3 regions of the Xenorhabdus sp. SGI 60 genome follow, and region 2 is predicted to be linked to each of the others. Evidence: predicted binding sites of a transcription regulator. Region 2 holds the regulator's gene; each other region holds the start of a gene.
The links. The regulator LexA, encoded in region 2, represses DNA repair genes until DNA is damaged. The targets are predictions, from matches to a motif close to TNCTGTATGTACATACAGNA.

Region 1 (11,013 bases), 1.1 Mb from region 2:
AAAAAAACAATATACTCATTACCTCATTGGTCAATGAGGGGACATCGGCGGTTCCTTCTTCAGCTGAAGATATCTTATTAAGATTGCTCTATCAGTTAATCATTATTTTTATTGTTACACGGCTCTTTGTTTGGATTAGCCGCACTTTTTTAGGGCAAACCGCCGTTGCAGGAGAAATATTGGCGGGTCTGGTTTTAGGGCCAAGTGTGGTAGGCGCATTCTTTCCGGAACTGATGGGAAGCCTCTTTCCAAAAGAAAGTTCCACTATTTTTATCGGTATCGCCCAAATTGGACTTATTTTATTAATGTTTGAAATAGGGCTTGAATTTGAATTCGGAGAGAAACTAAAGAAAAGTAGATTTTCGGTCGCTGTAATCAGTATTGCGGGTATTTTCCTGCCCTTTACCGTCGGTTTCTTTTCTGCTGAATGGATATGGAACTCGATTACAGCACCTCGTCCGGATAAAACGGTTTTCCAATTATTTTTTGCTTTAGCACTATCGATTACGGCTATTCCCGTACTGGGAAGGATTTTTATGGAGCTGGGACTAGCTCACACACGAACAGCCGCTTTAATAATCGGTGCTGCCGCAATTGATGATATTATTGGCTGGATATTATTGGGCGCTATACTGACGCTCTTTATCTCCAATTATCAATTTGATCAATTTATATTTAACTTATTTGGCATAGTTATTTATATCATACTGATATTTTTGATTGTCAGACCACTTCTACGTCGTTGGCTTGCTTCGAGATTAAAAAAAGAAAAGCGGCTCAGTCATCCCGTTATGGCTTACATGATCATTGTTCTGTTTTTATCTGCCTCTGTAACAAGTTACCTTGGGATCTTTGCTCTAATCGGTAGCTTTATTATTGGTATCATATTACATGACAACAGAGAGTTTGTTGTACGCTGGAAAGAAAGCATTGGTAGCTTGGTACATGTATTTTTTCTCCCTATATTTTTTACGTACACAGGACTTCGTACAGACATTGGCAGCCTGAACGGCCCCGATGAATGGATGATATGTCTATTGGTCTGTTTAGTGGCATTTGCGACAAAGTTTGGCGGAACCTACATGGCAAGTAGATTATTAGGTGAAAATCGTCGTATTGCGGCGACTATTGGTGTTTCAATGAATACAAGAGCGCTTATGGAACTTATTGTTCTCAATATTGGTTATGATTTGGGAATTTTACCGCCTAATATTTTTACCATGCTCGTTATTATGGCTATTTTGAGTACGTTTATTACAACGCCTCTGATCCGTTGGTTAATGGGGAAACAAAAAGTATAAAAAATTAAGCTGTGTTTTTTTAATTTCAGGTCTAAATAGTTTTTAAAAATGGTAGGGGAATCAAAGAATCTATGGTTCCCCTCCTCTTTGCAATATTTATTCTTCCATATGAAAGGTTAAAACCACCGACTTTAGTCGGTCAGCTTTAGCTGCAATACTGTGTTGTACTGGAGGTGCAACATGGATTACAGATACGGCAGTCACACAGTATTCCAGATTGAATATCATTTTGTGTGGGTAACAAAATACAGGTACAAAGTGCTGACAGGTGAAGTGGCTATACGGGTACGGGAATTAGTCCGTCAGACATGTGAAACGTTTGAAATCAGGATATTAAAGGGCGTAGTAAGCAAAGACCATATTCACATACTGGTGAGTAGTCCTCCGACATTAGCGCCCTCAGAAATCATGAGGAGACTGAAGGGAAGGACAGCGAGTAAGTTGTTTGAAGAATTTTCGCATCTGAAAAAGCGATACTGGGGTCAACATTTTTGGGGTAGAGGCTATTTTTGTGCCACGGTGGGTCAATTAACGGATGAGATGATAAGGGCCTATCTGGAGCATCATTTTGAACCGAACCCGGATGATAATTTCAGAATGGACGATTGACGCGTCGTTTAGCCGACGCGTATCCGGACTTTCAGTCCGTTAATCACTAACCCACCGACTTTAGTCGGTGGTTGTTCAGTTTTGATGAATTTTTGGCTTGATCCGGATTCAAAGGGTCATGCACCCAATAATTAGATGTTGTGGTCAGATCCCCGTTTTTTATGGTAGGTGAGATATGGCGAAAGACATGGAAAAGGCAGCAGTAGTCATCAGTGTTATCACTGCTATGCCTGCCATAAAACCTTTCAATTAAATTACACCTATCAAGCCTGCAACCCCGGAGTAAAAGCACAGATCGTTGATATGGTGATAAATAATGGGGGTATCAGAGACACCCTCGAACTCTAAAGATCAGCATCAACACGGTACTCCGAACATTAAAAAGCTCGAACCCAGACAGGTGACCACACTTCCGTTTACGGGAAACAACATCGACATTATCTGTGAAATTTATGAACAATGGTCGTTTGTCGGTAACAAGAAAAACCCACGTTGGCTCTGGTATGCTTGGGATTCTGAACGAAAGACTGTTATCGCGCATGTATGGCTATTCCAAATCCGAAGAGATGCACGACAACGTCATCGGAACGTTCATTGAGCGAGAATACTATCTTGCCGGATGATCTAATTTTTGGAAGCATGACCACTCGCTAATATGCAATATCTTGAGCCGATGGATATTGAGGATGTGGCAACGGGCGAACGTTTTGATCCTGGTCGAAAAGGTCATGTCGCATTAACCCACGCATCACATTAACGCCAAAAGAAGAAGCGTTATTACCAGAGGTGATGCGTTTACCGCCTCGATATGCCCTGGCGAGTATTACGCAATTATGCTGACAGAAAAGAGTAAACTAAGCCCCGTCCCTCGGACTGAGGGACGGGGCGAAGACTGAATGAAGATCGCACTGACCTACAAAAAGGCATTATGCGCGTATTGGGTTCGTGTAGAGGCTAACATTCTGACCGATTGCCACCTCAGAGCAAATGATTCTGGGGTGGCAGAACTAACACTGTATCATTACGAGAAGACGGTAATATTCTACCGTCCTATTTGATTTTAATAACAGGGTAAGATGGCTATTGGCGAATAGTCTGTCCCTCCTATGCACTGCATACACAGTCGTGCCATTCTTGGCTATCTGGAGGATATATCGCGCACTCTAGGGCGTAAGTTTGCATTGAAGCCAAAAGTGTAGTGCCTGCCAACAAGCAAAGAAGAAGATATTTTTTCATTTTACTGACAACAAAAACCAATTACCCCATTAAACCTATTTTCACCCAATAACAAGTGAATAGTGCTTAACAATTCGTGACTCTCTGAAACTCAATGAAATATTTCTGTGCTCATTTTCCCTGAGTGGCAACAGGAATAACCCATGCGATCACATCCTGTAGTGGTTTTTGTATCTGAATTCCGTGCACGCACAGCGTATATCAATAAAACGCAACATTATAGAAATACCTAAGAAATCAGTTGATGGGTATTTCTGCGAGTGGCTCTTCACATCCATATTGATCTCGAATATGTAATAACCGTTCAGGGGGAGAATATCACCGTCATGTAAGCGGGGTAGCGGTATTAAATTGTCTATGTCTTGCCACGTGAGCGGCCTTGCAGGTCAGCATAGTGTTTATCAAAACTTTCTTTGGCATAAACATAGATGGTAATTTGAGTATTTTTGAGTTGTGTCTTCATAGCAATGCCTGATATATTGTTACTGGTCAATGAGGAATCATTGGTCTTGCCTTTAACGGTGGATTGGTCTCCGCCGTTAGAACCCTTCCTGATAGCTGTGGTGGTGATTCGGGGTAAAAGAACCCACTTTGGTGGGTTTTTTTACGTCTATTGTGAAGTGTCGGGCTGTCAGGTTTATTGCTACCTCTTATGTACAACGAACTGATTACGCTATCCAACGCCATTTTGCCCTGGTTAAGGTTATTGGTTTTTCTTTAACTTGAGCATACCTTACATCAGAATGAAAAGGCAGCAGCACTCAATGCTGGATTATTTGACTCTGATGAAAAAATATGTATGCTTCATCACGAAAAATATCAAAGATACATAAAAAAATAAAAACCACAATTTTGTACTATACTATTAGTATAGTCATTATGACTATACCAATCGCCTTTCAAGGTTCGTCTTATATCTCCCCGCGTAGCGGGGAGATATAAATAATCACATTGATTTGTAAGCTGCAACTTGAAGTTGGATTGGTATATAACTCACATCTCTATCGATTCAATCATTGATAAAATCAATTGTGGCGATTCATAATATAATTAAATTTTAAGGTAAATCGTTTTAAGTCCACAATTGGAAACGACTTTATCGAAGTAATATTTATAACCAAATAGCATAGGAGAATTCATTATGTCTGATATAAGAAAAGGAAGAGTTTTCCTTTCTACTTATTGGAAGGATGATATTGACTCAGTGATAATACGTCACCGCAGAGCGAATGATTCTAGCAAAGAAGAGCATATGCGTTTAGAGAACGTTGGTATGTCTGAACCACATAGATTTGTCATGAATATTGTTTATGATGTAAGCTTCTTTTTTCCTGATTTTGATTATTGGTGGATAATGTTAACGACAAAAAATCTGCGTGTATATACAATAAAAAGTAATTTCTATTGTAACATCTCCCCAAACGATAATGGGGATGTGTTGCTAACACTTAGTAGTGATACCATGTATCTTTATGTAGAATTGTCATACTCTACTAATTGTTTGCAGTCTATTTATGAATTATGAGTTTAGTTAATAAATATTTCAGTAATAGTGTTAATTTTTATTTAATAATCGTTATATTAAAACTAAAAATCAAACAAGCTAACGAATAAGGCAGTTAATATATCTGCCTTATTCGATAAAAGTATATTACATTTGCTAATTATTATTTTGAATTAAGATTGGTTTAATACCACTTTTTCGTCTTGTTCAAACACCTCTTTATTAGTTTTTCTCATCAATTGACTGGTGATTGTACCTGCTGCCATAGCGCCATTAACATTTAATGCTGTACGTCCCATATCGATCAGAGGCTCAACAGAAATAAGCAGCGCCACTAAGGTGACAGGTAGGCCCATAGCAGGTAAAACAATCAATGCTGCAAATGTTGCGCCACCACCAACACCAGCAACTCCCGCAGAACTGATAGTTACAATTCCCACAAGCGTTGCAATCCATACTGGATCAAAGGGATCAATACCTACGGTTGGAGCCACCATCACTGCCAACATAGCTGGATAAATGCCTGCACAGCCATTTTGCCCAATGGTCGCGCCAAAAGAAGCGGAGAAGCTGGCAATAGACTCAGGCACACCAAGGCGGCGAGTTTGTGTTTCGATATTCAAGGGAATGCTTGCAGCGCTTGAACGGCTGGTAAATGCAAATGTCAGTACGGGGCCTGCTTTTTTAAAGAATTTCAGAGGATTGATCCCCGTGAATGCCAAAAGCCCGCCATGTACTACAAACATCAGGCCAAGGGCGATGTAAGAAGCAACAACAAAACTACCTAATTGCGTAATGTCATGGATATTGGAGCTAGCAACAACTTTGGTCATCAAAGCCATTACGCCGTATGGAGTGAGACGCATCACTAACCTAACCAGCTTCATTGCCCATGCTTGCATAGTATCAATGGCAACGAGAGCCAGTTTACCGTGTTCATGATCATCTTTAAGCATTTGTAGCGCAGCGATACCTAAAAATGTTGCAAAAATTACCACACTAATGATGGAAGTAGGGCGTGCTCCCGTCAAATCAGCAAAGGGATTTTTAGGGATAAAAGAGAGAATGATCTGAGGCACACTCATATCTGCAACTTTGCCAATAAAATTGCTTTCAATTGCTAATAAACGAGCAGTTTCTTGCGTGCCTTGAATAAGTCCTGCTGCACTTAGCCCAAACAAATTGGCAATGACAATGCCAATTAAAGCGGAAATCGCTGTAGTAAACAGTAAAGTACCAATGGTAAAAAAACTGATCTTTCCTAGGGAAGATGCTTTATGTAAGCGAGTAACGGCGCTTAGGATAGAAGCAAAAACCAACGGCATGATAACCATTTGTAGTAATTGTACATAACCATTACCAATAATATTGAACCATTTAATTGATTCTTTTACGGTAAGATTATCTGTTCCATAAATGATGTTTAATGCCAGCCCAAAAACAACACCTACGACTAGAGCCACAAGAACTTTTTTGGACAAACTCCATTTATTTGAGCTCGTTTTTGCTAATAGAATAAGCAGTGCTACAAAAACGAGCACGTTGATGATGAGTGGTAAATTCATCTCTAGTCTCCAAAACTTATATACCCTGTATATTTGAGTTGCTGTATGTAGCTTGAATATAGATTTGTCAGTTGTATTTCAATTTGTAATCTATCGTCTACATACCATGAAATGCTTAAGATAGGATATTATCAGTATAATAAGTCCCTTTCTTATAATTAAATGGAATTTAATATAATTACTTTCACTAATTAGTTTAATTGGTTATATATCCTAATCTATTTCTTTTTTTTTGTTCAATTATAACTGTTAACTTTGTATCTTATTGAGTTCAAGGTCTTTTTGAAGGCGACAGGAAGTGAGTAAAAAATGGTTTATATTTTGCAGATAACCCCATTTTAAAATGGGGCTACGATATTTGCTGTATGTGAATATTGAGCAGTTACTTGTAGAGATTCTGTAGCTTATCGATAGGTAATTTATCAAACTGTATTTTGTTAAATTGTAAGCTGTCGAAATAGCGAGCGAATGAGAAATTGATGTGTTGTGGAAGGATAATAGCGATCACTACTACCAGTACGGCAATAAAACGTTCGGCTTTTTTACGTTCCTTACCTCTAAGAATAGGTAAGCAAAAACGTATTCTTAGCGGCCATAACAGTGGAATACCAGCGGGAGTAAGCATATCAGCAATAAGATGGCTGATATAACCGATAACCATTGCATGGACAAAGTCAGTTGGAATGGGCCAATTAGACGGTATTTCAGTCTGGAATAGAGTAACCCCTACGAGCAGCGCTAATAAACTATGTGTAAATCCACGATGTCCACATAATCGCGCGATTGGAATGGATACAAAGCGGAACAATCTGCCTAAAGTTGAGCTTGGATGGTCGATATCTGGCAACAATGAAGCCAGAAGTACGCCGGGAAGCATGTGTAACCAGTCTCCCTGTGCTATTTCTGGTGTGATTTCTAGCTGGTGAGCCAATACAAGGCTGGCAACGGAAAAAAGAAGATGCCCTTCTGCTGTCATAACGATTTATACTAATTATTTATGCTAATTGCTGTTTATACATACAGTGAGGGAGTATAGAGGGTTTTGCCTGAGGAAGATAGAGGGTAACCAGGAAAATTTTTACACTATGGCTTTGTAGGTTGAGGGGCAGGTTGATATTTGCGCTGCCTTATACGAAAAATAGGGCAGCGCCGTGGCTATTAAGTAATATTTTCTATTGTTAATTTTTCCAGAGAATTCAGTTTAATGTCAGCCAATGACCAGCGTGGATCATCAAAATGGTGAGAGGCTGGGACGATAATTGAGCGCATTCTTGCTGCTTTGGTTGCTATCATACCGTTAAATGAGTCTTCTAATGTAAGACAGTTAGTTGGGTTGACGCCAAGTTGACTGGCTGCCAGTAAATAAACTTCGGGATGTGGTTTGCTGTAAGGTAAGTGTGCAGCAGAAACGACAACATCAAAGTAATGTTCTAGGTTAAACAATTCGAGCACTTTTTTGATCATTTCATAGGGTGAGGCGGAGGCCAGGCCAATTTTCAACCCACGTTCACGACAGAGATTTAAAGCATGTTCTACTCCGGGCAGTAAGGGACGGTTTTTTTCAACCGATTGAACTACGTAATCGATGATGCGTTGCCCAACTTCACTTTTAGAGGCGCCTTGCCAGGGGGATGCTTGATACCATAGCTCAACAGCGTGATCGATTCGTAGCCCCAATGTGTCAGGTAGGTTTTTTGCTAAATTTAAATCTAGCCCTAATTCACTGAATACGCTTTTTTCTCCCTGTTTCCAATAAGGTTCAGAATCAATCAGCAAACCATCCATATCAAAAATAGCGGCTTCCATAGATAAACAAAATGACATCTCAAATCTCTCCGCGATGATAACAGTGATTAAAGAGATTTGATTGTAACAATTCCAATAAATTAAATCTTGTTATGGGTGATGGCAAAGAAAGAGATAGTTTCATCGGTAAAATAAGATAATGACTCCGTAAATAGGATTAAAGTTGTTCGTTATGAGCTATTATTGTGTAAAAAATAAAATTATTTATGCCAATGGAGAATGTAATGACGTATCAAGAAGCCAGATATGTTGCTATCGTTAAGCGAATCTTGGGCTGGATTATTTTTATACCCTCCCTGTTGTCGACATTTGTCTCAGTGATTAATCTAGCCGCGGGGCAGCAGGGTATTAAAGGTGATGGTGCTAAAGGTAACGGTGTTGGAGATGCTGGTATTAACGCCGTATTGAATGATTTTCTTCAGATGATGACAGAAATGATTAAATTCAATACACCATTTTTGGATTTTTTTTGGAAGCATTCTCCAATCCCTGAGCGTGTTGCTGGAATTACTGGGGAAAATATCAGTTTTTTTGTCATTTATATGCTGATATTTGTGGGGTTGGCAATGAGTGCGTCTGGTTTGAGAATGTATCGTCAATTTAAATTCATCAAAGAACGTATTGAAGATCAAATGGTCTTTGAATTCGTGCAGGAAAGTGGAATAACCAAGGAACAATTGAAAGCTAAAATTGCGTTCCCCTCTCATTCTTTATTCAGCCAGATTTTTATTCTTTACATATCACCAATCATTATCGGTGCAATTGCTTTTTTCTTATTCAAATTTTTAGGATGGTAAGGTGATGGTTAATAACAGCGCAAGGATGCCCAATGTCGCGTTTGGTTTAAAAGGAATTGATATTCTTAATATAATAAATTTTTGAGTGATTGGGCTAAAATCAATAATTAAATATCATATTAATTTAAGTTATCTTATACCTATTCAGATAAAAGTTTATCAATCATCTTTTGTATTAGAATAAAATTCTCCCCACCGAAAAGATTACATCTATTTAATAAATAGTAAAGTTGGTAAATAGGTTGACGCTCAAGGAAATCTTTAGGTAATGGCCAGATACTCTGATAACCGTCAAATATTTGCAAAGGAAGATCTGGGTAAAGTGGCAGCATTGCCAGATCACATTCGCGATCTCCCCAATAGCAGGCAGGATCAAAAGTGACGGCACAATTATCGTTCAATGATGCACAGTTCATGGGCCATAGATCGCCATGCAGGAGAGAGGGTTGGGGATGATGATTGTGTAGTCTATCGCTGATTACTTGAACAATTTGGTTAATATCTCCAAATACCATTCCTTTATCAGCGGCAAGCTGCAACTGCCATCCGATGCGTTTTTCGGCATAAAAATAATTCCAGCGCTTTTGCCATCCGTTAGGTTGTATGGTAGTTGCCAGCATGTTATCAAAATCAAAACCAAATTTAGGTTGTTCACTCCATTGATGTAACTTCGCAAGGTGTTGACCAAAAAGATATGCACTGTGTGGGTTAAATAGTTTTATGGGTAAATGCTCCAGCAACAGGAAGCTATAGTTGCGGTCGTGACCTACACCATAAACATCGGGGACACGGGTTGTTTTGCTGCGAGCCAATAATTCCAGTTGTTCAGCTTCTGCTTTAAAAATTGGCAGCATTTCTTTCATATTGGATTTGATAAAGATATGTTGTTCACCATATTTAATGTGCCAGGCACGGTGAATCTCTCCTCCGGCCAATTCCTCTTTATCGTGAATTTCAGCGTCACCAAAATGCTCACTTAATAGACGGTTCACTGTTTGCCACATGCTTCACCTCATTAAGTTGACAGTTGCTATGTTTATACTACAGACAGATGTAACATTTGAACAGGATAAAAGGAATTTTAATAGGAATTAATAAGGCCATATCTCAAATTTGATATGGCACTCTATTATTTTTTTAATTTGATTTTTCTGGAATTGATGTCTTTTAGTGTGAGATTTTTTCAAACGATCCTTTGTTTGCTTTCTTATAAGCTAATTTTATTTGGTCATAAGTAAGTGCAATAGTGAAGAAAATTGCCTGAATGATTACGATGCAGGGGCCTGTTTCACCATCAATATGGAAGCTGATGATTGTTCCAAGTACGCTGGATGATATAGAAGCAACCGTTGCCACAATCAGCATGCGATCAAAACTCCGGCAAAGTATAAAAGCAATAATGCCGGGGGAGATTAACATCGCAATGACCAGAATGATGCCGACGGCCTGCAAAGAGGCAACAATTGTCAGGGCCAGCAGCGATAATAACCCGTAATGGAGAAGTTTCACAGGAAGACCAACGACTCGTGCCTGATTGGGATCGAAGCAGTAGAGCATGAAATCTTTCCTCTTTAGCAGCACAATAGCCAGCGTGATCCCTGCAATGCACAGGGTTTGGAGTAATTCATGCTGGGTAATGCCGAGTATGCTGCCGAATAAAATGTGTGTCAGGTGTTGATCCGTATCTATACGTGTAAACAGTACTAACCCAAATGCAAACATACCTGAGAAAACAATTCCCATGACAGTATCTTCTTTGATTCGGCTATGTTCTTTTAGATAGCCGGTGGCAAATGCACAAGATATACCAGAAAGGAAAGCACCTATTGCAAGTGGTATACCTGTTACAAAAGCGAGCACTATACCTGGCAAAACAGCATGGGAAATGGCATCGCCCATCAATGACCAACCCTTTAAGACTAAGTAACAGGAAAGTACAGCACAAACAGCCCCCACCATAATGGCAGCATAGATAGCTCGTCGCATAAACTCATGCATGAAAGGTTCAGTAATTAATTCAATAAATGTGTTCATGAGCGTTGTTCCTGAATCAATGCCAGAGATTCCTTTCTGGCTCGTCTGCGAGAGGCTAACGTGCCATGTTTAGGGGCAAAGAAGAACGCGAGTAAGAAAATCACTGTTTGTATGGTGACAATGACTCCCCCAGTGGCACCGTTGAGGAAATAACTCACATA
Region 2 (11,013 bases):
GAATATCGGACCGGCAGGCCAGAAATTCAGGTTAATGCCCGCCGCAATGTGCGGTGGAACCAGCCCTTGGTGATAGAGTACATAAGAGAGCAGAAGGTAGTCCATATGGCTACGATGGCAGGGAACGTAAACCAGTTCATGACCATCCTGTGCCAACTGACGAACTCGTTCGGCGTTATGAACATTGATACCTTGGTACAAACGGTTCCAGGTCCAACTTAAAACCCGATCGGTCAAGCGTACGGTTTCATAGGAGAAATCCGCAGCAATTTCTTCCAGCATATTGATAGCATTCTGCTTTGCCTTTTCGGGAGAGATTTTCTTGCTACGGGATTCATCAGCAATCGCTTTTTCTATTGCTTTTGATGTCAGTAACTTGTTGAACAGATCCTGTCTGGCAGGCAAACGAGGTCCAACAGCCGCAAGACGCTGGCGGGAATAGTGCATCCGAGCCACACGGGTGAGTTTATTGGCGATGATATTATCTGTACCATGTTCGTCGGCCATACGGCGTAAAGACACAGGAGTGGAAAAACGGACAAAACTATCCCGTCCAAGCCATAAGATGGCAAAAAACTTCTGCACGCCATTTAGCAAGCGTAATTGTGGGGTTGTATGCCCTTCTTGCCCTTCGCGTCCTGGGGAGCGGCCAAACATGACGGAAACAGGCACCATCTGGATATCCAGATCGGGATTATTACGATGCAAGTCCAGATAGGCGTGGAAAATTTTTACAGATTCATGTTTTGGCGCATAACAACGGAACACACGTGGACCGTTATCAATAAAGACACAACTGGGAAGCTGTGTATCACCAATTTCCAAAGGATTCAACGGATCAGGCAGATCTTGCGCCAGACATTGTTGACGCAGAGTCAATAAGTCTGTTTTTGAGCGGTACGGTAATATGTACAAAATAGGCCGAGTCGTATCAAGACGCAGCTCCGCAATAGGATCCGTAGGGATTAGTTTACTTTTTACTAAAAATTTTAGTGGTAAATTCAATAACTTATAATATATTTTACGCCAACCTGACATAACTGCTTTAAGCCTCTTGTTAGCAACGCATCGCAAGGATACCAGAAACGGGTTTTGAGATCTGTGGAAATAAGACAATAATAAGAGCTAAAAGTTATATAACCATACAATCAATAAGTTCATTAAAGAAAATTTTTATGGCAAATCAATCAACAGGTTTGAGTCGCATCATTAAAGCGGCTGGGTATTCGGCGAAAGGAATCAAGGCAGCATGGCAAAATGAAGCGGCATTTCGGCAGGAAACAATAGCCGCCATACTTGCGATCATCATTGCATTTTCTATAGATTTTGGCTTACTTGAAAGACTCCTTCTGATTGGCTCTGTTATGCTGGTGGTCATTGTCGAAATCCTCAATAGTGCCATAGAAGCAGTCGTGGATCGCATCGGTAGTGAATATCATGAATTATCAGGTCGAGCGAAAGATATGGGGTCTGCGGCGGTATTGCTCAGTATACTTTTGGCGCTGTTTATTTGGGGAGTGATCTTTTGGTCGCATTTTATGCGTTGAGGTAGCGTGTTTTTTCAGCAAACTATGTTAGTTCGCTGCTTTTACATGCTGACCGGTTCCCAATTCGGCTTTACCTGTATATACTCACAGTTTGACTGTATAAACAAACAGGGGGCGAAATGAAAGCATTAACGGCCAGACAGCAGCAAGTCTACGACTTGGTGCGTGACCATATTTCGCAAACGGGTATGCCACCAACACGTGCTGAAATTGCAGCGCGTCTTGGTTTTCGTTCACCTAACGCAGCAGAAGAGCATTTAAGGGCTCTGGCGCGTAAAGGGGTGATAGAGATTATCTCTGGTGCATCCAGAGGTATCCGTTTGCTTCTTGAAGAGGAAGATGGAGGAGCAGGATTGCCGTTGATCGGTCGTGTTGCTGCTGGAGAACCACTGCTGGCTCAGGAACACATTGAAAGTCATTATAAGGTTGATCCTGAATTATTCAAACCAAGTGCTGATTTTCTGTTACGTGTCAGTGGGATGTCCATGAAAGACATTGGGATTATGGACGGAGATTTATTGGCTGTGCATAAAACACAGGATGTTCATAATGGGCAAGTCATTGTGGCGCGCATTGAAGATGAAGTCACAGTAAAACGCTTCAAACAAACAGGAAATAAAATTGAACTGATTGCTGAGAATCCAGAATTTAAACCCATTGTTGTTGATTTGAGCGAGCAGAATTTCACTATTGAAGGATTGGCCGTCGGTGTTATTCGTAGCGGGGACTGGTTCTGATTGTAAAGGCGGATAATTGCAGTTTGCCATTCTGGGGCGGTCATTTTTCCCTGAGTCCGTTAAACGTAAGTTCAACGGAAACTTGAAAAATATATGATTATATTAGTTATGACCGCCTCGTTGCTCAATTTGGCTTCAAATGTTTTTTCTTATTTCTTTTTATTTTCTTCAACCGAATGATTGTGCTGGCATATATCGCGCTCTGTACAGGATTCAATCTCATGGCAGGAAGAACACATGCCATGCACTTCTATCACGCTATTTCGCAAGTGAAATCCCGTACCTTGTGCTAGCTGTTGGATAGCTGATTCAATATCCTTTGCATCCTTTTCGGTTACTGAACCACAAAATTCACAGATAAACATTGCCGAAGTATGGCAAGGCTCTTCAAAATGATGGCAAAGTACATAGCTATTTGTAGATTCTATTTTGTGAATAAAACCTTGTTCCAGCAGAAACTCCAACCCACGATAAACTGTTGGAGGCTTGGCTTGTGGCTCGACTTCACGCAATAAATCCAGTAAATCATAAGCGCTTATCGCGCTGGGTTGTTCAGTGATTAAACGAAGAATTTCAAGGCGTTGAGGTGTTAAACGAACCCCTCTTGACAGGCAGATTGTTTCAGCCTGTGCCAGTAACTTTTTTTGATTGATAGTTTTCATTACACCTCTCACCCCGACACGATGCTAATGACGTTAATGTTATCATGTTTTTTAACCTGAGAGTGGGATCTATATGATGTTCAGTTCTCGTCTGATGTGTAACATACCGGTGATACCGGTGAAGAAGAATGGTTCACTTGTCATGATGAAATACTTGAAAATAAAGTTAATCCGTGGATAAGAACAATAAAATGGGCTGAAAAACGGAGAAAATAAAGCTGAAAATATTGGATAATATCCAGGTGCTTAAGTTAATTTATCCGGCCAATTATATTGGAAATTAAAATTATTATATGTTGTTTAAATATGTCATTCTTTATAATTAACACTGGAAATAGTATTCTCCATTACTAATATTAGAGATGGTTTATAAATGATTAATAATATAAAGCTGTTTATTCTAATGGTTCCACTTAGGAAAGAAAAAATCAACATTAAAAAATTCGAAATACATCTTACTTAATTAATGGATTAAAAATGAAAGAATTATTGCAAAACCACCCGAATAATAGAAGATTTCCTGTTAATGGTTTTAGGATAATCAAAAATATCCTCAAGGAAAGAAAGGGAGTGGCATTTCTCAAGCCTGTTCAGGTAGTTGGATTTAGTGTTCTTTGGATTACAACACTTTTGTTAGGGGTATTATCGGTCGGAATAACGATACTGATCTTTGATGCTAATAACGTATCTTCAAAGGGATACATACTTTGGGCTAGCTTGATTGGCTTGAGCTTACTTGGTATATATTTCTCCACTTATAGTTTACAACGCATCAAAAATCTCCCTATTACTGAGCAGAAACGTTATTACTTACAGGCAAAGTATTCTGTTTTGCCGGAAGAAAAGCGTCAGGCATTGCGTTTGCATATCGTTAGTTGTTATTACGATGGTTTTTGGACCGAAACATTAGAACATTACCCTTTAAAAAGCCGTGTTTCTCGCGATAATTACCAATACCGTATCTTGCCCTTATCTGATGCAGAACCTCACCAATCTCAAGTCTATAAAAATTGGGGAATACTTGATGAAAAAGATTATTGGAAAGTATTGCATGATTTATGGGCGGGAATGCACTCAGAGCGTTTTGCGGTTGATGCGGTTTTTACCGATGGAGAAATGTTTAAGGTACTTGGCAATTTAATTGAAGAGCCAGAGGAATATGTACAGCAATGTTCTCGCTCAATTAATGGACGCCCGCCCGCTTTACTTTGGGGATTTGATCTCTGGCGAGCGATAGTTTTGAGCCGAAATTGTTTTGCTGCGGGCTATATTAGTGAAGAAACGGCGTGGAAAAATATACTAAAAACAGCCGATTATGTTTATGAAATTTTTGGCAGCTTCGATGAATTCCATACGAATTATCGGTTAGGTAATGCCTACTGGAGTCGGGATTTTGACACAGTGAAAGGACGCTTGAAAGAGTTTTGGTTTTACAAGGAACACTGTGACTGGCCAATGGCTCAATTACCTTGGCCAAGCCCGAAAGGTATCTTTATGGAACAATATATGAAAGATGGTTTTGCTGATGCGGTCAATTCCATATTGCGCGATCAACAAATGGAAGATTCATTTGACGACGAAGTAATGGATGAGGAGTATAACCATACCGAAATTCGTGTATTGCATTAACAACCTGTAGGGATAGGTATGTATACTCTATGGCACAAAGAAACAATTACAAAAAATACTACAAGTACAAACATGGCAATATATGAATTAACACAGGATAGGTTAATCGAAGTTGAAATGACTTCATTTGAGGCAGAGAAGCTGAAGGAACGACAAGATATTCAGCGTCTTTTAAAATCACAAATTGGAGCCATTAGTCCAGATACATTAGTGATTGCAGAAGAATATAGTCATTTTGTTGGCTCTAATCGCCGCCTTGATTTACTTGGTATCGATAAGTCTGCCAATCTCGTCGTCATAGAGCTGAAGCGGGATGACGATGGTGGTCATATGGAACTTCAGGCGATTCGGTATGCAGCTATGGTTTCGAATCTAACGTGGGAGCAGGCTGTTAGTGCCTACAGGGAATTTTTGAGTCAAACGGAACAAGATATTGATGCTGAAAGTTCGTTGTTGGATTTTCTGGCCTGGGATTCTCCACAGCATAATGATTTTGCTAAAGAAACCCGTATCGTTTTAGCTGCTTTTAGCTTTTCTAAAGAGATTACGACATCGGTTTTGTGGATGAATGATATAGGGATGGATATAACTTGTGTTCGTCTTCAACCTTTTCGAGTAAATGAAAAAATTTTATTGAATGTTGAGCAAATTATTCCTCTTCCCGAAGCAGTAGATTACCAGATAGAGGTACGTCATAAAAAGCGGGAAAAGAGAGCTATTAGCAATGAAAAAGATCACTCATCACTTAATCTGTATGTTAATGAGATGTCTTACCAGCAAGGTTTCCGTAAGTCAGACATTGGTTTTTATACAGTTAAGGCACTCGAGGATCATAAATTAATTGATGAGTCTGGTTTTCACTATCTACGAAATAATAAAACTTGTTCGTTTCAGTTGCTGAAAAAATATGAAGAAATTAAAGGAACAGAAGACAAATACAAAAAGTATCGTACTCAGTTAGAGCCTGAGTTTGATTATCAAGGTGAGGGGTATTACATCGCTAGAAATTGGAGCCTTTCTAGTACAAATCGATTTATTAATGAAATTCAAGAGAAATTCTCGTCACTACACTTTGAATGGAACTAATTCAAGTATTCATTTTTGGTTGAGTTTGAAGCGATCCTTTTCGCTCTGTATAATCGCCCGTCTTGGATAATTTGGGGGAGTTTGTGCTCCCCCTTAATATCTCCTAATGGCAGAATAAGCCGAAATAAACCAGAATATAAAGTGGCGATATCGGCGCTATCTTTTTGATTTTTAAACGAGGTTTGTGATATGCACCCATCATCCCGCTTTTCCGTTGCGCCCATGTTGGACTGGACTGACCGCCATTGCCGTTACTTTCATCGTTTATTGAGTAAGGAAGCACTACTTTACACGGAAATGGTTACAACGGGGGCGATTATTCATGGCAAAGGGGACTATCTGGCCTATAACGAGCAAGAGCATCCATTGGCACTGCAATTGGGGGGCAGTGATCCTCAGGCATTGGCACAGTGTGCCAGGATCGCGCAGGAAAGAGGTTATGATGAAATCAATCTGAATGTGGGTTGCCCTTCTGATCGTGTGCAGAATGGCCGTTTTGGTGCTTGCCTGATGGGAGAAGCAGCGCTGGTAGCTGATTGTATTAAGGCAATGCAGGATGTCGTGGATATTCCTGTTACCGTTAAAACTCGCATCGGAATTGATGAACAGGATAGCTACGAGTTTTTGTGTGATTTTATTGATATTGTTGTGAAAAATAGTGATTGTGATAATTTTATTATCCATGCACGTAAAGCGTGGCTTTCTGGTTTAAGCCCGAAAGAAAACCGTGAAATTCCACCTTTGGATTATCCGCGAGTCTATCAATTGAAACGGGATTTCCCCCAACTGACGTTTTCAATTAATGGCGGTATTAAATCGTTGGAAGAGGTCAAGCAGCATTTGCAGTATATGGATGGTGTGATGGTTGGACGAGAAGCCTACCAAAATCCATCCATTCTGGCACATGTGGATTGTGAGTTGTTTGACCAAACAGTTCCAGTGACCAATACGGTTGAGGTGGTTAAGGCGCTTTATCCTTATATTGAACAAGAGCTATCCAAAGGCACTTATTTAGGGCATATCACCCGCCATATTTTAGGCATTTTCCAAGGGATCCCTGGGGCACGTCAGTGGCGTCGTCACTTAAGTGAAAACGCCCATAAGCCGGGCGCTGATATTATGATTGTTGAAAAAGCGTTGGAAATGGTGACAGAGCGGATGTAAATCCGCTCAGGAGTTTTGTCTGAAATTATGGAATCAATAAGCTGGAGCCGTGGGTTGCACGGTTTTCCAGCGTCTGGTGTGCTCTTACTGCTTCTCTCAGTGGAAACTTCTGGTCTTCTGGTACATCCACATTGATTTTGCCGCTGGCAATTAAAGCAAACAATGTCTTGCTGGCTTCTGCTAACTCTTCGCGAGTCGTGATATAGCTATTAAGAGAAGGACGGGTGAGAAACAGTGAACCTTTCTGATTGAGGATACCCAAATTCACTCCGGTTACGGGACCTGAAGCGTTACCAAAACTGACCATCAAACCTTGTCGTTTCAGGCAATCCAGTGAATCTAGCCATGTCTCTTTGCCAACAGAATCGTATACGACACCAACTTTTTCCCCGCCAGTAATAGCCAGGACGCGTTCTACAATATTCTCGCGACGATAATTGATGGTTTGCCATGCTCCTGCTGCTTTGGCGAGCACCGCTTTTTCGTCTGAACCTACTGTGCCAATCAATTTCGCGCCCAGTGCTTTTGCCCATTGGCAGGCAATCAAACCAACACCACCGGCGGCGGCATGAAATAGAATGGTTTCTCCTGTCTGGAGCTTATGTGTCAAATTGAACAGATAGTAAACAGTCAGGCCTTTTAAAAATGCCGCAGCCGCTTGTTCGAACGAAATCTCATCCGGCAACAGTGCTAATTTGTTTTCAGGAACGTTGTGTATTTCACTGTAAGCACCTAAGGCTGACTGGGCATAAACCACACGATCACCGACTTTAATTGATGTCACATTGGAGCCAACTTTAGTGACAATGCCTGCGGCTTCTGTTCCCAAGCCACAGGGCAGGCAGGCTGGTGGATATAAGCCACTGCGTATGTAGGTATCAATATAATTAATACCGATGGCTTTGTTTTCGACTTGTACTTCATCAGGAGCAAGGTCAGCAGGTATAAATTCACAATATCGGAGTACTTCTGGGCCGCCAATGGCGGATAATTCGATGTGTTTTGCCATGGTAACTCTCTCATTATGTTAGAAATATTGGGAACAGCCTCGCACGTTTGCAATGAAATAGCTACAAATAGCGCGTTAATGTATCTGAAATCATTACAGACTATACGCATTAAACTTCAAGTTGCAATTTACAACACGATATGAAACCGGATTTCCCCCGATTTGCGGGGAGAAATCACACGCATCTTGAAATTAGATTGGTATATCTATAATTACTCAAGGCTGTTTTCATGGCGTATACTGATACCCTATTTCGTTTTTTGTTTAGTGGATTGATGCGGTATACATGGCTGGAAAAAAACCAACTAACAACAGTATGGCTGAACCAAAAGATCGCCAAGTGGAAGGGCTGAAACTTCCACCACACTCTTTGGAAGCAGAGCAATCCGTGTTAGGCGGTTTGATGCTGGATAATGAACGTTGGGATAATGTATCCGAACGGGTTAGCAGCAATGACTTTTTTAGCCGACCACACAGGCGTATTTTCGCTGAAATGCAGCGTTTGCTCGAAACAGGCAAACCTATCGACCTGATCACATTATCGGAATCTCTTGAACAGAATGGCGAACTCGATAATGTCGGAGGGTTTGCCTATCTTGCTGAATTGTCGAAAAATACCCCGAGTGCGGCGAATATCAATGCCTATGCTGATATTGTCCGCGAACGTGCGGTAGTACGTGATATGATCGCGGTCGCCAATGAAATTGCCGATGCAGGATACGATCCACAAGGGCGAACCAGCGAGGAATTGTTGGATTTAGCTGAATCACGAGTATTCCAGATCGCAGAAAATCGGGCAAATAAAGACGAGGGTCCGAAAGGTATTGAACAGATCCTGGAAGAAACCGTTGAACGAATTGAACAGCTCTATCAGCGCCCGCATGATGGCGTAACAGGCGTTTCTACCGGCTATCAAGATCTGGATAAGAAAACCGCAGGATTGCAAAAATCAGATTTAGTTATTGTAGCGGCGCGTCCTTCAATGGGTAAAACGACTTTTGCGATGAACCTGTGTGAAAACGCGGCTATGATGCAGGATAAGCCTGTATTGATTTTCAGCCTTGAGATGCCCGGCAACCAGATCATGATGCGTATGCTGGCATCTCTGTCCCGCGTAGATCAAACACGCATTCGTACCGGTCAACTTGATGATGAGGATTGGGCACGAATTTCCAGTACGATGGGAATTTTGCTGGAAAAACGCAATATGTATATTGATGACTCATCCGGTTTGACGCCAACAGAAGTGCGTTCCCGTGCGCGACGAATTTTCCGCGAACACGGTGGACTCAGTTTGATAATGATCGACTACCTGCAATTGATGCGAGTCCCTTCTTTATCCGACAACCGAACACTGGAAATTGCGGAAATATCCCGCTCACTGAAAGCTCTGGCAAAAGAGCTTCAGGTGCCAGTTGTTGCACTCTCCCAACTTAACCGTGGTTTGGAACAGCGAGCTGATAAACGTCCGGTTAACTCCGATCTGCGTGAATCAGGCTCTATCGAACAGGATGCTGACTTGATCATGTTTATTTATCGTGACGAAGTTTATCACGACAACAGTGAACTGAAAGGTGTGGCAGAAATCATCATTGGTAAACAGCGTAACGGCCCTATCGGTGCAGTAAGGCTGACGTTTAATGGTCAATGGTCACGATTCGATAATTATGCCGGGCCAAGTTACAGCGACGAATAAACCTAAGGGCCTATCACTCATGTTCAAATGACTTCAATAATCAACATTGAAGATAGGCTGTTATTTATCAAACCTGACTGAAAAATTATAAAAAAGGGGATGGAATGAAAGCGGCTACTGCTGTTATCGACCGCCGCGCTCTGCGACACAATTTGCAACAGGTAAGGAAGCAAGCTCCTGACAGTAAACTGATTGCAGTTGTGAAAGCAAACGCCTATGGACATGGTTTATTGGAAACTGCGCGCACAATGGAAGATGCTGATTGCTTTGGTGTCGCTCGCATTGGGGAAGCGCTAGCCCTGCGCAGTGGTGGGATCGTCAAGCCAATCTTACTCTTGGAAGGTTTTTTTGAAGCGGCAGATCTGGCAGTTTTAGTCGTTAATCATATTGAAACCGTGGTGCATAGCATTGAGCAGCTTGAAGCGTTAGAACAGGCAGATTTATCCCACCCGATTAAAGTGTGGATGAAACTCGATACAGGTATGCATCGTCTGGGGATCAGGATTGATGAAGCAGATGAGTTTTATCAACGCCTGAGCCGCTGTCGTAACGTTGAACAACCCGTTAATCTCATCAGTCATTTTAGCCGTGCAGATGAACCTGCAGTTGAAACGACCCAGCAGCAAATCGAGCGCTTTATGGCATTTATTGCGGATAAAGCTGGTGAAAAATCCATCTCTGCATCGGGGGGGATTTTATTATGGCCAAAGGCACACTTAGACTGGGTTCGTCCCGGCATCATGATGTATGGTGCCGCGCCGATGGCGGATAAAACTGCGGCTGACTTTAATTTACTCCCTGCAATGACACTCAAATCTGGTTTAATCGCGGTACGTAAGCACAAAGCGGGTGAAGCCGTGGGATATGGTGGTACGTGGAGCAGTGAATGTGATACATATCTTGGTGTTGTGGCGATGGGATATGGTGATGGATATCCCCGCAGTGCACCTGTCGGTACACCAATATTTATTAATGGTCGGGAAGTACCCCTTGTTGGTCGTGTATCTATGGATATGATTACGGTGGATTTGGGACCGGTATGTCAGGATAAAGTTGGTGATGAAGTAATCCTCTGGGGGAATGTCCTGCCTGTTGAAAAAATTGCGGAGCATTCGGGGATCAGCGCTTATGAGCTGATTACGAAACTGACCTCACGCGTTGCAATGGAATATCTAGACGAATAATCTGGGTAAGTTATATTGTCTGTTTATTGGTACTTTTAATATATAACTCAATAGCAGGGAGTATAACGTCATGTTCCAGAATGTTGATGCGTATGCGGGCGATCCTATTCTGTCGTTAATGGAAGAATTCAAAAACGATCCCCGTGCAGAAAAAATAAATCTGAGCATCGGGCTGTATTACGATGAACAGGGTATAACCCCAAAATTACAGGCTGTTGCAACTGCTGAAAAACAAATAAACGCCTTGCCACAGTCTGCTTCCCTTTACCTCCCAATGGAAGGGTTGCTTGCCTATCGTA
Region 3 (11,013 bases), 1.9 Mb from region 2:
TTAATCAGTAGCGGTGAGGGCGGTTTACTGATTGCCAAAAATAATTCTCTATTCATCAATGCCTGCATGATGACTGACCACGGTGCTGAACGTACAGCAGAGGGCTATCCAGATTGGAGCAATAGTATTGGTTTTGGTGACAATAATAAATTCAATGAAATACAAGCTGCATTACTGATTAACCAACTGGAACTTATTGAACAGTTTCGTGCCTTATTAATAGAGCGTTATCAAGCAATCCTGAAACATTTACCCATAGATTGGATCACCCCACGCCCAGAGGGTACGATACCCGTTTCTGTCTGGTTAAAACGCAGCAAATTGCCCAAAGATCGCTTCAATTCCACACTGCTATATGATTGGCAAGCCTGGGATCTGGCTAACCATCCGATTATAAAAAATCAGCTTTCTCCCTACTCTGACCGTTTCCCTTGGACTCTACAAGAAAGTCCACTCCCTGTATCAACATTAGAAAAACATAAAGTCATCGTGAGTGACCGCATTTGCCTGCCTGTACCTATCGATAATGCGATTTACGAAAATGTCTTACAATGGGCTATGGAAGGAAACCTATCATGATATTAGACAAGAACTTTTTCACTCAGCTCAACGGGAATAACCAGCCTGTCCAATATGTATTGGGAGGTTCTTGTATCTGTTATGCAAAAGGTGTACCTGCCCGACTTTCACTGCAAGATTTGATCGATTCTGTGCTGCCAACAATCATTGCTTCGCAGTACAATGCTCCTGTTTATCTCTATTTTCAATCCCATGAAGCCATCATGATGGCCGACTTGTTGCATTTTGATCCTCAACAAGCTAACCACAAAACAATGAGAGAATGGTTAGAAGCCGGCATCGTTTATACTTTGGAGCAGCTTAACATCCCTTTACCCCCAATCTATTGGGTGGATACCTCCGAAGATAAAATTCGCCAGCATATTGATCAATTGATTCCCCACATCAAAACCGTGTTGCCAGCCTCAATGCTATATGGTCTCTACGCCAAAAAACCGGATGCCACTTATCCACAGGGAACAGATGAAGAACAGATGATGTTGGATGTATATTACCGCAACATTACCCTTTATACCCCCGAATTCCTCAGCACAGCACTTGAAATTTCTCCAGAGCAAACGCTGTTTGTGGAAAATACCACGCAACAAAAAGCAATCCAGATTTATTATCATGTCATTGGGCAGAATTGCGATATATTGCTCTACACCCCGCCACCAAATACACAAGGAAAGGAAATGTGTTTGGGTAACAGCAATCATAAAATCGAGTTACGTCTCACCGCAAAACAGATTATGCACCGTGCCGCTAAAATTGGTCATGACGATTATTATCAAACCGTCTTTAATCAGCATTCTATTGTCGATATCATGCGAGGCTGGCAATTAAAGGTATTAGGTAATGACGCATAAAACTGTTGTTGTGATTAGAGGAACACCGGCAAGTGGTAAATCCACAACGTGCAACCACTTGAAAGATATCATGCTGGCGCAGGGGCTAACTGTCTCCTATTTACCGTGGGATACTTTTCATCATTTTGTTGAACCAAGAACATACCTGACGCTAAAAATCATCATGGAAGATACCTTGCGGTTGTTAAAGGTTGCTGATGATTGCCTTGATGCGGGCAGTGACTTGATCATTCTGGATGGCGTATTCATTTATCCTGAAGAAATTGACGCTATCCATTCCCTATTTACGCAAAAAGGTGTTCGAATTCTGCATTATCGGCTCGTTGCGCAGGAACCCACGCTGATTACCCGTAATCAGGAACGAGCTGTAGAAGATCGTTTACCCGCTTCCCGTATTAAAGAAGTCGCTCAGGATAGTTTGTGGGAGCACAATGTCCCTCATGAAACTTTGCTTGATAGCGCGAAATATTCTCCAGACGGTATTGTGACGCTGATAAGCCAGGCCATTATGCAACAATCTGCACCAATTGCCCTTTTTACCAATCCGACCACTTCTCATTTATGGCGTTTAGGAACAGTATTACGTTACCCTGAATTCAGGCGTTTTGAGCATGTTGATCTGGTTTGGCAAAAAGACCCGCAACAGTGGCAAAGCAATACATTCTTCGATTTCACTTTTACGACTCAAGAAGAAAAAGAATTATTCTCTTTTTTAAAGCGGCAACCTGTTTTATTTAAGTATCTGAACGCAAAATCCCGCGCCTATTTCTACCTGCATGATTTAGCGCAACAGCACGATTTACAATGTCATGAAGAAAGCAAATGGTCAGCCCCTATTGTCAACATACCGCCTGAAACAACAGTCGCTGACTTCTTGATCCAGCACTCAACACGATTAAAACGCAGTCTTAAGAAAGCACGCACCCACCATACCGTCACACGTTACAGTACTTCGAGTCAAACTGAGCAATTGTGGCAAGATGCTCTGTATGTGGACGCGAAAGGCTGGAAAACCATTCAACAGAGTGATATGCGCAGCCTGGGCCGTGAAGACCTCCAATATCTCCCTGGCCTGTTATCCAAAAGTAACCAGTATCATCTGGCAGTCACTTATGACGATAACGGTACTCCTGGTGCCTGGTCATTGATGATAAATAACGGTGCGGGTCAATGGTATGCCGCTAAATGGGGTTGTAGCTATCTGGGTAGAGAAAAATTGATGGGAATCAATTGTCTGGTTAATCATCTGGAAACACTCTATTGCCCTTATACTGGCCTTCAACTTGATCTATGGGGCAGAGAAAATGAATTCTATGACCAGTTAGCTAATGAATATATTGAGCGTCTTCATCTCAGGATCACACCATGATATCTCACCGCAATCTACTCGCTTTGCAAGATATACCGTCTCAGCAACATATCATGTCGCTGGACAATATCATGAACTCTGGCTGTTCAGTCCGGCGTTTTTTCCGCGAAGATCTACAAGCCGTGGCGACTCAGGGCTATTGCTTGATGCCAGAGTGGATATGTCAAAGCATGGTTGAATCTGTTTACGCAGCCAATTGGCAGCCACTCTTCTATCCTGTTTTACCGCCAGAACATGCCAGCATGATTTTGCAAGCGGATATCCAGGCTACGATGGCAATGCTAAACTCTCTTCCACAACCATGTGCCATACTTCTCGCCCATCCTTTAGGTTATATCGATCCAGGATGCATAGAATTTTTGCGAGAAATTCAAAACAACCACAATATCCACGTATTTCTGGATCTTTCTCAGGGTTATGGCAGGAAAGATTGTTTACAGGAGCTCCTGCATGTTCATGCCGCTTATTATTCTTTCAACGGCAATAAACTTCTCCGTACCGGTGGAGCATTGCGCCTTCGCCTAATAAACAGAGAGCAGATTCCCTCTTCTGTCAGAAATATTTTGACTACCTTTTATACCGCAGCCGAAGAAAAATTCGCGGTATTGAGAGAGCATCTACAGTCTCACTTTATTGAAGATGATATCCACAATGTCTCACTGTACGCTTCTTACCAATCAAGCCCCTATCGTACCGTATTAGATTGGGAGAAATGTTCTTCCTCCCTGCAAAAATTACTTAAAAATCAGGGACTGGTTCAGCCGTTACTTGCTAAACCTCGACAAGAAAAAGCGCATTCCAGCTTAAATTATCATCAATGGTGTGAGAAAGTGATGTTGATGTTTAGTTCACCAAGAGTTGAATGGAGTCAGTAAAATGTTAGAACTCAAACAAGTTACCCCTCAATCCCCCTTGTGGAATTCATTTCTTCATCTTTATGGAGAATATTTTCAACGCCATTGGCCAGAAGTCTTTGGGGATCAGTCAGAAGAAGCTATTGCAAAGGAAAATCATACTATCCTTGAGCAACGCATCCTGCAAGGTGACAGGGGGCTGTTTTTGTTGCTAAATGCCGGACAATTAGCGGGATTAACCAATGTGTATCTTGAACGGGAAGAAAAAGTAACCCTGAATATTGCTGAATTTTATATCAGGGATGAATACCAGCGCCAGAAGCTGGGTTATGGATTATGGCATGCCATGTTGCAATGGGGACGTCGCCACGGTGCAACACATGTTCATCTGGAGACAGATGCAGGAAAAAATGCCAACTTTTTTTGGCAATCTCATGGGCTTTCAAGCCAGCAAGTGGATGAACGTATGCACTACAGTGGCCCCATACCGCCCCTGAAGATACTGTGGATCAGGCATGGGCAAATTATCCCGCTTGACCATCTAGATTACTGCCCTGAAGATAATGTGATCGCCCTTGATGCCAATTCAATCAAACAGGCTAAAGAAATTGGTAGACGAATATTGGGGAAACTTCCGTGGCAAAATATTTATACCTCACCTCAACGTCGGGCGCTTGAAACTGCCAGAGCACTCAGCTCAGCATATCAATCTGGTTCAATACAAGAAACTGATGCACTTTGTGAATTCTTTCCAGAAGAGCTTATTGGCATGAAACTGGCAGATATTCCGCATCGCTACGGTGCAGATTATGCTTATCGGTTACTGTATACCCCCCTTGATTCCCCTTTCAAAGATTCAGAACAGGTGATGGACGCGGCCGATAGAATCCATCGTTTTATTATGCAAATTGGCGATGAGCTTTCAATGTCTTCTATGCGGATTATTATCTCCCATCAAAATTTGCACAATATTTTCTTAGCTCATTTAATGACAAATAATCTCAATCTTTCTGGACGATTACATCTTAATAACCTACATGGTAGTACCTTTTTATATTGTCCTTATACTAAACAATTTGATATAGAAAATGTAAATATTCCTTTATGAGAGAACAATATGTTAAAAAATATTCCATATATTATTTTTGACGCAGACCCCTTCTGTTTTGGCCCAATATCCACCACGTTAAATGTGGTGGAGAAATTAAAGCATCGGAATAAATTAACACCGGACACTAAATTTATTTTATTAGGCACACTGACTTCTTCTCAATTAGGTCAAAAATCCGGCCTGTTTGATGAAATTTATGAATGTGATACTACTTCGGTTACAGAACTTTCACGCTATTCTGAACTTATTTCTGGTGCAAGTTTGTATATCATTAATACTAACCTTAACTCGATTGATTTCGTTTCAAAATTTAATACACCAATTATCTATATCGACACGCTATTTTGGATGTGGGATAATCTTCATGTTGATCTGCACAAAACTGAAAAAACATTTATTCAAGACTTTCATGGAATAGAACGCAATATTGAACGATTCCATGATAAGCTTGGTAATTATCAAGTTATTCCTCCAATTCTTCACAATTCTCTGCAACAATGCATGATGGATGACCATCCTCCAGAAGGTATATTAATTACTCTTGGTGGCATTGATACAGTCTACGCCGATACAACAGATTTTTATTATCATTTCCTCGAAGAATTATTATCTATTCCCTATCTGCAAAATGAAACTAACATTACTATTGCAGGAGGAGGTAAAACTATCGTAAATTTGGCAGAAATGTTTGCCAAAACGCATCCTCATATTCATATTGGTTGTTTTTCAAGGCATGATTTTCTGCAAAAATTACACCATGCTCGTAAGGTATTAGCCAATCCGGGTCTGACAACATTTTATGAATGTGTCGCTCTTAATAAAGATGTTTTTTTCTTACCACCACAAAACTATAGTCAACAATTACAATTAGAGGTGTATCTACAAAATTATTATCATCATGAAGACGGTTTCTTATGGCAACCGGAATATGGTTACCCTGACATACCCCCGTATCTACCAGAGAAAGACGGATTAGCATTAATTAAAAAATGCAATAACTTATTTATTAATAACCCTAAAGAACGAAAACGTGCCATGAATAAGATAAGTAAATTTCTTGAAAAAGAAAAAACCAACACTAATTCTTGTCATGACATTTTTCAAAATAATTCAGATGATATCATTGCTGATTACATTGAAAATAGGATGTCCAATCAAAAATTGTAATACGTAACCATAACTTAGATATAATACAATATTGAGAATATAATTTATTCCAATAATAATTTTTTAATGTCTGTATGTATGAAGAAATAAATTATTATCATCTATACTCGATAAACTTCAAGTTGCAATCCGCAAGACGACGCGAGGCCTTATATTTCCCCGCAGCAGGAGGAAAAATAACACGCACCTTGAAGTTTTGGTATATTCATAAATATTAAAGCTTATTTCCATAAGAGGCGACCCTATGTCCATACTATTTTCTGATGTTAAAGTATTTGTTGGTGGCCCGATCCAACACGCATTGAAATTCAGGGTATTAGACAATAACTTACAAGTTCACATTAAGTCTGCTATTCACCATCTGGAATCACTTGGTGCAGAAGTTTTTTCGGCTCATCGTACAGAACAATTTGGCGGAACAACGCACTTATTTACGCCAGAGGAAGTTTCCCAGCGGGACTGACAATGGATGGAACAATGTGACATTTTTGTTGCCATTTTGCCTGTCTGTCCACAACAAAAACAACTAATGAGAACAGATGGTACTCATATTGAATTGGGTTGGGCTTCCGCCTTAAGACGCCCAATCCTATTAGTCACCGAAAAACCCTTTGATAACTCTGCCAGTCATTTACTAAAAGGCCTGTCTGCTATTGCTCAAGTTCATCATATCCCTCTGAATGATTTTGTCTATGATCCGGCTATATTAAGCCATACGATTCAATATATTATAGAAAAGAAAGTTACCCCAAAATCTTCAGCCGTCGCATGAAACCAGGAAATAGTAGGGGCTTACGCCCCTATTCACTAAATTTCACTTATTATGGATGATTATCTGAATTATAGTGAACCAGCTCGCGGTGCCAGTTAATTAATTCGTCACGTAATTTTTCTGGTAATACTGCAACATGACACCCTTCTATTGCACCTGCTAATGCAAGCAACAAACTGACATTTGTTTTTTTCCTATGCTGCTGGAGTTTGAGGTAAGTCGCTTTTGCTCCCAATATTCTTAATTCTTCTACTTTAGAAATACCCACTTTCCATAATTGCCTTTCTAAAGCGATCCCTAAATTAGGGAGATCTTTAAGCCTAAGAGGTATTTTTTGTCTATTAATGATTTCTTTCACTGTGTATTGGTAGGCTAAATTGACATACTCAAATAATTGTTTTTGATCCTGCCAAAGTGATTCATTAACACGGTAATACCGTAAAGTCACAGGTATTCCTCTTTTTGAATAAATAAATTTTTCCATTCCCCGGGCTTTAAATAGTACCTCAGCGTGACTATTTCCTCGTAAATAAAGCTCTCCATCAGAACTGATGGCAAATAAAACATCATCAATTAACAATCCAATGCCGCCAAATTGAGATTTTTTCTTAAGCTTTCCCAGTGAAGATACACCATGCTGCAATTGAACAAAACGAGCTCCAGATAAAAACATTTTTTATCACTCCATGAATCACATTCCAAGGTAATGTTTAATCATGCCTTCTGTTAATAAAATAGATAACCAGAACAATTAATTAAAACCATACGCAATCTATTTCCAACTGCCAATCGTTAAGGCATAAAAATCCTAATTTCTGTAAATTTTTGCGAAGCGCTTTGAAAAAAAGAGACTTGCTTTTAATCAAATATCGTTATACTGTATAAATATACAGCCTATTGTGGCGAGGAACATTATGAGCATTCGATCAGCGTGGGCATATCTCACTGAGAAAAAAACAGCAGCTGCTAACACAACAGTGAACGAACATAAAACAGACAAAAAAATGGTTGGGATGACCATGAAAAGAGTGTCTTTTGTGGAACCACTTCAATGCACTTCACACACGATAAAAGGCATGGTCAGTGAGCTGGTTTACAATGAACACCAGCCTGCCATTAATCACATTCTTCTTCCTTTATTGCACCAGTCTGGAAAAGAAAATCGATGGTTACTTTGGGTAAATCCTAATAAGAGGTTAAATCGCCAATGGTTAATAGATGCCGGGCTTCCTTTAAATAAAATTGTCCAACTAAACCAAATCCATCCTATTGCTTCAATTAGTGCTATGGAAAAAGCGTTGGCAAGCGGCAATTATAGCGTTGTATTGGGTTGGTTACCGGAATTATCAGAATATCAATTAAATACGCTACAAATAGCTGCTCAAAAGGGTATTACTCTCGGTTTTATTATGCGACCACAAAATTTATCACATCCATTTATTGCACAAGCGAATAAGCTACAAATTCACTCTAATTATTATCATTGATTTAAATTAGGATTAATCCCAATATTTTTTATGAAAAATTAAGCTACTCATTGATAATCATTATTGTTTGTAATGAAAATCAATACATTAATACTGTAAACATTGTAAATATTAGTCAAAAATACTTATTTTTTGTCAGTCAATAATTAATTTTTTTGAGCCATGAGTCACAGTGCACTTGTAACTTTTTAACTTCGTTGTAGACTTTACACAGTTTAGGGAGTTGTGCTTACCGCTCTTATATTTCAGAACACATCTTCTGATTAAAGCATAGTTACCTAACAGAACATTTTAACCAGTGGCTAACAATAAGGCTTTTAAAGCCAATTGCCTATTTGGATGATAACGAGGCGTAAAATGAAAAAGACAGCTATCGCAGTAGCAGTGGCAGTGGCAACTTTCGCAACTGCTGCTCAAGCAGCTCCAAAGGACAACACCTGGTATACCGGTGCTAAACTGGGTTGGTCTCAATACCATGATGTAAATTTCTACGGTAATGGTTATGATAACCGGATTGGCAACGGCTCTGCCCATAAAAGTCAGCTAGGTGCGGGTGCTTATGTCGGTTACCAAGCAACTCCATACTTAGGTTTTGAACTGGGTTACGATTGGTTAGGTCGCATAGCTTATAAAGGCAGCACCGATAATGGAGCTTTCCGTGCCCAAGGCGTTCAGCTGACCACGAAACTGAGTTACCCAGTGCTGGACAATCTGGACGTTTATACTCGTCTTGGTGGTATGATATGGCGGGCAGACTCTTCTGCAACCTATAATGCCAATGCAATAGCCGGAACGGGTGAAAAAGACCAGCGTAGACTGAAAAACGACGACACAGGTGTTTCTCCTCTGGCCGCGATTGGTGTCGAATACGCATTGACCAAAAATCTGGCAACCCGTCTGGACTACCAGTGGGTTAACAACATCGGTGATGCCACTACCGTTGGTGCCCGTCCAGATAACGGCCTGTTGAGCGTTGGCGTTTCTTACCGCTTCGGTCAAGATGAAGCTGCGCCAGTCGTTGCACCAGTAGCACCTCCAGTTGTGCCAGCGCCTGTCGTTGAAAATAAGAGCTTTACTCTGCGCTCTGATGTTCTGTTCAATTTCAACAAATCAACACTGAAAGCAGAAGGTAAACAAGAACTGGACAACCTTTATAACGAACTGGCTAAAATCGACCCAACGCAAGGCAAGGTTCTGGTACTCGGTTACACTGACCGCATCGGCAGCCAAAATTACAACCTGCCATTGTCTCAGAAACGTGCTCAGTCCGTCGTAGATTATCTGGTTGCTAAAGGCATCCCAGCAAATAGCATCCAGGCTGCTGGTCGCGGTAAGGAAAACCCTGTCACTGGTTCTACCTGTGACAAAATTAAAGTTCGCACTAAACTTATCGACTGCCTGGCGCCAGATCGTCGTGTAGATATCAATATTCAGGGCACAACTGAAGTGGTCACTCAACCCAAAGCGGCTCAGTAATATCGTTATAATCAAGTTAATAAAACCCCATTTTAAATGGGGTTTTTGTTTTTTACTATCTATCGTGGGCTTATTTCCCTAATATTGCTTCCAAATCCTGCTTCAAACTCGACATTTGGTGAGTATACTTTTCCCGATATTCAGCATCTTCCAATAACTGTATGATTGTTTCTGACAGGGTATTGCCACGACGTCGGGATAGCGCTGAAAGCCGCTGCCAAACACGAAAATCCAAATCAATGGATTTCTTACGCGAATGTTGATGTTCAGCATTAAAATGACGTTTACGCCGCGCCCTAATCGTTTGCTTCATTCGGTTAGACAGATCTGGATTCATATGTAAAGAAATCCATTTCAGTACCTTGACTGGCTCGCTTTCTAAATTCATTAATTCATTGACCGCATCTTGTGCTGCACTTTTTTCAATGTATTTAGTAATCGGCTCACCTTCACGGTGTTTTTTTGCCAAATAAGCCCATTTCCAGCCACATTCCAGATTTTCCAATTGTTGATATTTCATTTCATCTCTCAGTGACAGCGTAACTTAAATCAAGCATAGCAACTATTTCTTTAAATTTCCTATAACAACACAGAATATTGGCATATCTTACAAGCAATGAAAGCGCTGGCCCAAATGTCGTTTCTTTCAAAATTCTGGCATGTTGGTTCATTGCCTAATCTTGTATAATAAAGGTTTCCCTTTTCACTATATGATGTAGCTATCACTTTGACGAATATAAAACTAGACTGGCAGGCATTACAGCCAAACAATGCGCCTTATCAGGCATTCTTTAATTCTGTCGCTGAATTGCCCCCCATTACAATGGATGTGGTTCAACCCAGGCTGCATAGTGGGTTATCCCTTTTTTGTCAGGCCTCCCTGCGTCAACCTTTTATGCTGCTGAAAGCAGAAGAAAGTGATGTTTATCTGTCTCTTCTATCCAATACTGTTTCCTCTCTGCTGCCGGAGAGCCGTCCCAATATCGGTGGTTATTACCAGATAGAGCACCAAACCATCACTTTGCACTCTTCAGGGGAAGGTATTTTTGCGCCAACTGAACGAGTTGCTTACCGTGAGTGGATTGAGCCAGAGCAATTATTTGGCAATGTCTATACGCACCAAGGGATACTTCAACTACAACCCGGCCTTATCCATCAAGTAAATGGTGGTATTTTAATTTTGCCTCTGCGCACCCTGCTTTCTCAGCCATTGATGTGGGTACGTCTCAAGCAGATGATTATTCAGCGCCGTTTTGACTGGTTGTCACACGATGAAAATCGTTCCCTGCCATTGCCGATACCTCCAATGGAATTGGATCTGCGTCTGATTTTAGTCGGTGACAGGCTCAG

Region 1: the regulator LexA is predicted to act here: its motif matches at 7,221-7,240, upstream of ACSJJG_RS08845 (metal-dependent hydrolase).
Region 3: the regulator LexA is predicted to act here: its motif matches at 7,576-7,595, upstream of sulA (SOS-induced cell division inhibitor SulA).

The regions. Positions count from the first base shown of each region.
Region 1 covers NZ_CP196860.1:1,830,236-1,841,248, forward strand. Annotated here, with positions in the region: gene ACSJJG_RS08820 (cation:proton antiporter) at 1-1,301, shown strand, start outside; gene tnpA (IS200/IS605 family transposase) at 1,482-1,910, shown strand; partial or broken gene ACSJJG_RS08830 (IS1 family transposase) at 2,079-2,533, shown strand; gene ACSJJG_RS08835 (hypothetical protein) at 4,288-4,671, shown strand; gene ACSJJG_RS08840 (L-cystine transporter) at 4,824-6,215, opposite strand; gene ACSJJG_RS08845 (metal-dependent hydrolase) at 6,598-7,191, opposite strand; gene hxpB (hexitol phosphatase HxpB) at 7,374-8,039, opposite strand; gene ACSJJG_RS08855 (YniB family protein) at 8,246-8,818, shown strand; gene ACSJJG_RS08860 (fructosamine kinase family protein) at 8,959-9,822, opposite strand; gene ACSJJG_RS08865 (metal ABC transporter permease) at 9,986-10,852, opposite strand; gene ACSJJG_RS08870 (metal ABC transporter permease) at 10,849-11,013, opposite strand, start outside.
Region 2 covers NZ_CP196860.1:680,875-691,887, forward strand. Annotated here, with positions in the region: gene plsB (glycerol-3-phosphate 1-O-acyltransferase PlsB) at 1-1,038, opposite strand, end outside; gene ACSJJG_RS03125 (diacylglycerol kinase) at 1,176-1,547, shown strand; gene lexA (transcriptional repressor LexA) at 1,667-2,284, shown strand; gene zur (zinc uptake transcriptional repressor Zur) at 2,434-2,946, opposite strand; gene ACSJJG_RS03140 (DUF1266 domain-containing protein) at 3,424-4,575, shown strand; gene ACSJJG_RS03145 (hypothetical protein) at 4,594-5,661, shown strand; gene dusA (tRNA dihydrouridine(20/20a) synthase DusA) at 5,851-6,825, shown strand; gene ACSJJG_RS03155 (NADPH:quinone reductase) at 6,851-7,834, opposite strand; gene dnaB (replicative DNA helicase) at 8,121-9,530, shown strand; gene alr (alanine racemase) at 9,635-10,714, shown strand; gene ACSJJG_RS03170 (amino acid aminotransferase) at 10,785-11,013, shown strand, end outside.
Region 3 covers NZ_CP196860.1:2,554,193-2,565,205, forward strand. Annotated here, with positions in the region: gene ACSJJG_RS11810 (DegT/DnrJ/EryC1/StrS family aminotransferase) at 1-579, shown strand, start outside; gene ACSJJG_RS11815 (hypothetical protein) at 576-1,427, shown strand; gene ACSJJG_RS11820 (P-loop nucleotide/nucleoside kinase family protein) at 1,417-2,796, shown strand; gene ACSJJG_RS11825 (hypothetical protein) at 2,793-3,671, shown strand; gene ACSJJG_RS11830 (GNAT family N-acetyltransferase) at 3,673-4,758, shown strand; gene ACSJJG_RS11835 (hypothetical protein) at 4,768-5,928, shown strand; gene ACSJJG_RS11840 (hypothetical protein) at 6,173-6,391, shown strand; gene ACSJJG_RS11845 (hypothetical protein) at 6,398-6,700, shown strand; gene ACSJJG_RS11850 (TfoX/Sxy family DNA transformation protein) at 6,750-7,373, opposite strand; gene sulA (SOS-induced cell division inhibitor SulA) at 7,615-8,187, shown strand; gene ompA (porin OmpA) at 8,545-9,663, shown strand; gene matP (macrodomain Ter protein MatP) at 9,734-10,183, opposite strand; gene ACSJJG_RS11870 (AAA family ATPase) at 10,391-11,013, shown strand, end outside.